Regions from separate parts of the Vibrio sp. JZG120 genome, predicted to be linked through region 2. Evidence: riboswitches for the same ligand, from Rfam matches in the RefSeq annotation. Region 2 holds a riboswitch; the other holds the start of a gene.
What was found. Region 2 has a riboswitch for lysine ahead of lysC (lysine-sensitive aspartokinase 3). Riboswitches for the same ligand answer to the same signal wherever they lie in the genome.
Positions count from the first base shown of each region.

Region 1: it holds a riboswitch for lysine, as region 2 does, so the genes downstream of both, tet(35) (tetracycline efflux Na+/H+ antiporter family transporter Tet(35)) here and lysC (lysine-sensitive aspartokinase 3) in region 2, are expected to answer to the same signal.

Region 1 covers NZ_JBSRRK010000004.1:486,621-490,388, forward strand. The annotation lists gene ACWPOD_RS10610 (sigma-54 interaction domain-containing protein) at 1-202, shown strand, start outside; gene tet(35) (tetracycline efflux Na+/H+ antiporter family transporter Tet(35)) at 529-2,130, opposite strand; lysine riboswitch at 2,240-2,422, opposite strand; gene ACWPOD_RS10620 (H-NS family histone-like protein) at 3,005-3,412, shown strand; gene ACWPOD_RS10625 (inosine/guanosine kinase) at 3,540-3,768, opposite strand, start outside.
Region 2 covers NZ_JBSRRK010000012.1:6,078-9,845, reverse strand. The annotation lists gene ACWPOD_RS19615 (PglL family O-oligosaccharyltransferase) at 1-699, shown strand, start outside; gene ACWPOD_RS19610 (pyridoxal-phosphate-dependent aminotransferase family protein) at 759-1,880, opposite strand; lysine riboswitch at 2,101-2,279, shown strand; gene lysC (lysine-sensitive aspartokinase 3) at 2,381-3,733, shown strand.

The DNA of each region.
Region 1 (3,768 bases), on a different contig from region 2:
AGATCACACGCTTCTCGTCGCTGACTTGGGCCTTGATAATAATGAAAGGCAATTACTCCCTTCAGTGGACCAAATTGATCTCGACTACCTACTGCAAGCTATCGAAGAAAATAAGCACAATATGAGTGCGGCTGCACGTCATCTTGGTATTTCAAGAACAACGCTTTATCGTCTAATAAAGAAATACAACTTAAATGTTTAGTTGCTGTACAGGTGTAACGTGACACTGTGTAACAGACAACTCATCATATATCATTTACTTAGCCCCTCATCATAAACCTCTTGATATTACCGCCTTTAAAATCAACAACTTAAACTAGGCATAGTCTTTGCTTAGAGCTAAGAAGAAGTCGGTTGATAGATTTTCTATCACAGCACAGAAAGGAGTGCTCAGAACACAAATAGCTCGCTTTTAACACGAAACGATTATCCCCAAAAACGCGATTGCCCCCCTCACCTAAATCGCGTTAAAAAAAAGCTCCGCTAAATTTAGCGGAGCTTCCTCTTTATTAAAAATACTGAGCTGTACTAGACATTTTGGCACGATGCCATTTTAGACTTCGACAACCAAGAAAGTGCTCCACATACAATAATAAATGTGATTGATGCAGCGATGAATGAGAATGCAATTGACGCAGTCATCCCCAAAGTAATGAAGCCAACACAGGAAACTAGCGCCACGGACAATGCATAAGGCAACTGGGTCGATACGTGATCAATATGATTACAACGTGCACCAGTCGACGACAGAATAGTGGTATCGGAGATAGGTGAACAATGGTCACCAAAAACGGCACCGGCTAAAACTGCACTTAGCATTGGGAGCATTAGCGCAAGATCGGTTGCACCAGCCATATCACCCGCGATTGGAAGCATAATGCCGAACGTACCCCAAGAAGTACCTGTTGAAAATGCCATTAGACCAGACAACAAGAATAGGATAACCGGTAGCCAATGTGGATTGATATTGCCCTGAGCCATTGTAGAAAGGTAAGAACCCGTCTTCATATCACCGATAACCGAACCGATAGTCCAGGCAAATACTAGGATTAGAATCGCGCCAAACATAGACTTAGCACCAATCCATAGTGTGCGTGCAATTTCACCTATTGGAAGACCTTGCTTCACAACAGTAAATAATGCGACAGCTAAGCCAAGCAAGCTACCGTAGATTAGTGATGTGCCTACATCTGTATTTTCAAACGCACCTAGAAGCGCAAACTCTTTGCCGTCAGCAGCCAATGCTTGGCCACCCGTGTAAAGCATAGAAGCGATAGTCGCAATAATCAGCGTCACGATAGGAAGTACCAGGTCTGACACTTTACCCTTTTCGCTTTCACGGATATCTAGCTCTTCGTTTAGATCATGCGCTTCTTGCGAGTCGTTTTCTTTGTCTTTATCAAAGCCGCGGCCTTGAGATGCAGAGATTTCATGCTCACGCATCTTACCGATATCGAGGCCAAACCACGCCACAGCAAACACCATAAGCAGTGCAAAAACTGCGTAAAAGTTCATTGGAATAAGACGAACGTACGCGCCAAGAGCCGAATACTCAGTGATCCCATGTGAGACTAAGATACCGCCGATAATCGTAATAATGTAAGCACCCCAGCTAGAAGCAGGCATGATCACACACATTGGTGCAGCAGTTGAGTCTAGAATGTACGCAAGCTTCGCGCGAGACACATAAAAACGATCGGTTACTGGACGAGAAATGGCACCAACAGCAAGACTGTTAAAGTAATCGTCGACAAAAATGAATACGCCTAAAAAGGCAGCAAGAAGTTTGGAGCCGCGTTTACTCTTTACTCGAGATTGTGCCCATTCGGCAAATGCACGAGTACCACCAGATAGCGTTAATAACGCAGTTGTCATACCTAATAAGATTAGGAAACCAACAATGCTCATGTTCCAAGTGTTAATTCCGCCATCTTCAATAAAGACAGAAGAAACTTGAGAACTCACGTAACTAACGGTATCACCGATAGACCAGCTATTAAGTAGAACCGCACCCAGCACGATACCTACACCTAAGGAAACTAATACACGTCGAGTCAGAATCGCCAAAGTCAAAGCGACAATAGGTGGCAATAATGAAACAGGAGAACTAGAAAAATCTATTAAATTCATGATCTTCAAAAACCAAAGTTTGGCTAGAGATCTACTGCAGACAAGTCACGTAGCATACGATACGTGCTCATGTTGAACTTAGCGACAGGGAAGCGAACACTCCACCCAACCCTACAGTAGCGCTCCATAGTTTAATGTGAATATATACTATGGCAGTGTTGTTCCTTTCAGATACAACCCCAGCAAGTAACTTTGATGAGTTACTTACTTCGGCAATCTTCGCCTTCCACTATTATTCATTGGCATCACCCCAATAATAGCTACTCTTCGAGACCGCGCCTCTACGGCAACAACAAACAATTAACCACTAACTGTACAAATTAACAACAAATTGTCTGCAATATTGCATCAGGTAGAAGCCATTGTACTTATGATGAGAGTCAATGCAACACATCAAACTAAATTAAACAAATAAATAATGACTGAGATAATTTATAAACCTTGTCTACTTCAAGTTAGTTTTGTGCAACTGAAATCACATCAATTTTGTTATTTATGAAACATTATTACTACCTTAAAAATATCATGGTTTATCTTGTATCAATAAATTAAGGATATATGACACTCCATCAAAGATGGACGCTTCATATTTTTAAGTAATAACTCAACTTTTTTTATAAAAACCAAGCTGGCTCTATCTCTATACAATAACAAGTGTTGATTTCAATTCTCATCTAATAAGATTTATTTCGAGTGTAATAATATTTATTGCTTTAAAAAAATAGCTAAATTTAAACAAAATCTTGATTTAGTATTTGCACATAAGGAAAAGATAAAGTTAAATATAAGGACTCTTTGTTTATTTATAGATTGGCATTATTTAATCGTAACGATAAAAAGTGCCCAACACATTAACCTTTTAATAGGAATCGTTATGTCAGAGCTGACTAAAACCCTTCTAAATATCCGTAGCCTTCGTGCATTTTCTCGTGAGCTGACTCTAGAACAATTGGAAGAAGCTCTAGATAAACTAACTACTGTCGTAGAAGAGCGTCGTGAAGCAGAAGAAGCAGAACGTGCAGCACAAGCTGAGCAAGAAGCTAAGCTAGCAGAGATCGCAGAGAAAATTGCTCAAGACGGTATTGACGTAGAAGCGCTTATTACTGCGCTATCTGGCGAAACTAAGACGAAAGGCAAAGCGAAGCGTGCACCTCGTCCAGCTAAATACAAATACACAGACTCAAACGGTAATGAGAAGACTTGGACAGGCCAAGGTCGTACACCTTCTGCAATTCAAGAGCAACTTGATGCAGGTAAATCTCTGGATGATTTCCTGATCTAAATCCGCGCTATTTTTAAAAGGCTCCCAATGGGAGCCTTTTTTATTTGGTTCATTACAAATAAAAAAGGCGCATTTTTTAATGCGCCTTTTACTTTAGTTATAGAATGGTTAATTAAACTACTGTGTATTAACGTTCCCAGTATGCTTCTTCTAGGCTATCTTCTCGCTCAGGAAGCCCACGTGACAAACGTGGAGAATGTTGCACGAGAACTTCGTAGCTCGCACGGTTTGCGTATTTACATACTTGAGAAAAAGAAGAGTAAGTTAAATATTCGTTACTGTGCTTGCTTGAATTAGGCACATTTTCTTTATGGTATTTGTTTGCCGCCATATCATGAAGAACAGCAGATAACGCA
Region 2 (3,768 bases):
GGCTTGCTGCCAATACTCGGCATCTTCTTAGCGATGGCACTGGTACTGTATCGAATCTATCAAGCCAAACGCGGAACTCGTCTTGCGTTGCTGGCCTTGTTTATACCTATCGTATTGCACTCGCAACTGGAATACCCTTTCTACCACTCTCTCGTGCATTGGTTGATCTTCGTTATCCTGCTGTACTGGGTAGATCAGCGCGTCTCTCGTTATCGACAAGTCGGCTTTAGTAATGTGACCAAAAGCTTGCTGCGAGTCTTTAGTTTGGTACTTCCCGTTACGTTTACGTTTTACATGGTAAGCGCATTGCATACGAACTATGTACTGACGAAGTTTGAGACCACTAGGCCAACTAACCCTGATATTCTGAATCAAGTCAGTAACCCTGTAGTTTGGAAAGACAGGTTTGATTGGGATGTCTATAGCACGTTTTTAAACATTGGGCTGTACCAACAAGACGCAACCTTGATTCAGCCTTATATCGATTGGTCGCTAAAAATCATCAAAGATAAGCCTCGCCCTGCATTTTATAATAATTTGATTTTGGCCTACCAAGGCTTAGATGACTCAAGTAAAGCGGAGCAAATTAGAGCTGAAGCGCAGTTTTTGTTCCCGAAGATTGATTTCAGTGACGTCAATTACCGACCACCTTCTCAAGCAATCTCTGCCTCACCAGCACCCACTTCAGGTGAAGAGTAATAAGTACAAAAAAGCGAAGGGATGACCTTCGCTTTTCTTTATCTCATTGCTGTATGATTTTATTCAGTGAGTGACTCTTCCAACGCTTTTAAGCACAGCGCAACGTTTTCAGATCGAGCGCCGTAACCCATTAAGCCAATACGCCACGCTTTACCAGCTAATGCCCCAAGGCCAGCACCAATTTCTAGGTTATAGGTTTCTAGCAAGTGAGCACGAACTTTTGCTTCATCAATTCCTTCAGGCACGTAAATCGCATTTAATTGTGGCAACCGATGGGCTTCGTCCACAACAAATTCAAAGCCTAACTTTTGTAAGCCATTTTTGAGTTTTTCATGCATCAGTTGGTGACGAGCCCAAGCGTTTTCTAAGCCTTCATTTTTCAGTATCAATAAAGCTTCATGAAGCGCATACAAGCTATTAACTGGCGCCGTATGATGGTAACTACGCTTGCCTTCTCCACTCCAATACCCCAACACTAAACTCTGATCGAGGAACCAACTCTGTACTGGTGTTGTTCTTGCTTGAATCTTTTCAATTGCGGCAGGAGAAAACGTCACGGGTGAGAGCCCTGGTACACATGACAAACATTTTTGACTGCCAGAGTAAACCGCATCCAGTTGCCATTCATCCACTTTTAACGGCACACCACCAAGTGACGTCACCGCATCAACAATAGATAATGCATTATGCTGTTTCGCCAGCTTACCCAATGCTTGAGCATCACTGACTGCACCAGTTGAAGTTTCCGCATGCACAAAAGCAAGAATTTTTGTATCTGGGTGCTGTTCGAGTGCTTGCTCGACTTTATTAATGGAAACAGGCGTCCCCCATTCATCATCGACGATAACAACTTCACCACCAGCACGGACGACATTTTCGCGCATGCGTTCACCAAATACACCGTTACGGCAGACGATCACTTTATCGCCTTTCTCGATCAAGTTTACAAAGCAGGTTTCCATCCCTGCACTACCTGGCGCTGAAACCGCAATAGTGAACTCATTGTCAGTTTGAAAGGCATACTTCAATAGCTGCTTGAGCTCATCCATCATACCGATAAACAGAGGATCAAGGTGACCTACGGTAGGACGGCTTAGCGCTTGTAACACTTGAGGATAAATATCAGAAGGACCAGGTCCCATTAAAATACGGTGAGGCGGAATAAAGCTTTGGATCGACATGTCAGCTCCTTGATTATCTTTTATCCTGAGCATTCTAAAAGTTCTATTCAATAACATGGCTCAGGTGTAGGGTTCTTCACCCTAATAGATTTTTCCTCTATCAGCAATTAGCCGTAAGTATGGAGGTCAAACCAGTGTCACAAAATCGTTAATAAAAAACACCATAAAGGTTGAAATATTGATTGACATTAAGGCCTCAAAACCGTTCAATGTTTGAGCTTTATGTAGAAGAGGAGCGCTACCCAGGTAGATGATTTGTGGAACCGCAATTCCAACACCAATCATTGAGGGGGAGTAGTGCCGAGGTAAGTCAAAGTTGCAGGGTTTGACTTGTCGGTTGAATTGGGCTGAATCCCATCAACTGTCATCAGCGCAGTCTGATGAAGGGCTTCTGAGGGTAAATTTTTCAAATAGCATTCTAAATACCTCTCTTTTTGCTCTGTTCCTTTTCTCACTAAACATTGGATGTACAATTTTTTAGGAAGTCGTGGGAGAACGCAGTGAGCGCATTTAACGTAGCTAAATTCGGTGGGACCAGTGTTGCCAACTTTGAGGCAATGAGTCGTTGTGCCACCATTATCGAAAACAATCCAAATACTCGCCTGGTCGTGAGCAGCGCTTGCTCTGGCGTCACCAACCTGTTGGTAGAACTCGCCAACGGTGTTCAGGATCAAACGCACCGTACTGAGCTGCTGCAAAATCTGGCCAACATTCATGACGCCATTTTAACTCAGCTCGAAGACAGCACGAAAACTGCTGCCGAGGTGTATGGCATATTAGATACCGTAACCAGCCTGGCCGAGGCTGCATCTATCCAAGCTAGTGCGAAGTTAACCGATCATTTGGTCGCATGTGGCGAACTCATGTCGACGCATATTCTAACTCAGTTAATGTGTGAGCGAGGCATTCAAGCTGTGCGCTTTGATATCCGCGATGTGCTGCGTACTGATGACAACTTTGGTCGCGCGGAGCCAAACATTGAAGCAATTTCGACGCTTGCGCAAGATAAACTCATACCACTTTGCCAACAATCCGTTGTTGTTACTCAAGGCTTCATAGGATCTGACGAAGCCGGTAATACAACAACACTAGGTCGAGGAGGCAGCGATTATAGCGCCGCCTTAATTGCTGAGAGCGTCAAAGCGGCAGGGTTAGAAATCTGGACTGATGTTCCGGGCATCTACACAACAGACCCGCGAATTGCGCCAAAAGCCTCACCAATTCCCGAGATCAGCTTTAGTGAAGCTTCAGAAATGGCGAACTTTGGCGCTAAAATCCTTCACCCTTCTACGCTAGTACCCGCATTGCGCCACGACATTCCGGTATTTGTAGGGTCATCGAAAGAGCCAGAAAAAGGGGGAACTTGGATTCGTCACCAAGTCGAAAGCTCACCGTTGTTCCGTGCGCTAGCTTTGCGTTGTAACCAAACCATGGTAACGCTACGCAGCGCCAACATGTTCCACGCATACGGCTTCTTAGCAAAGGTTTTTGAGATCCTTGCAAAGCATAAGATCTCTGTCGATTTGATCACGACATCTGAAATCAGTGTATCGTTAACACTTGATCAAACTGATACCTCTGGCGGAGCACCACAGCTGCCGCAAGCTGTACGAGAAGAGTTAGAAGAGTTATGTAAGGTAGAAGTTGAACATGACCTATGCCTCGTTGCTCTCATTGGTAACAACATGAGTGAGAGTAAAGGCTACGCGAAACAGGTTTTTGGCACGCTAGAAGACTTTAACCTACGCATGATTTGTTATGGCGCTAGCCCTCACAACTTATGCTTCTTGCTCCATGAATCGGTATCGAAACAAGCCATACAAAAACTCCACACCGAGTTGTTTGAGAAGTAAGTTCAACTCAATAAAACAAAGGGCTGCGTATCTGC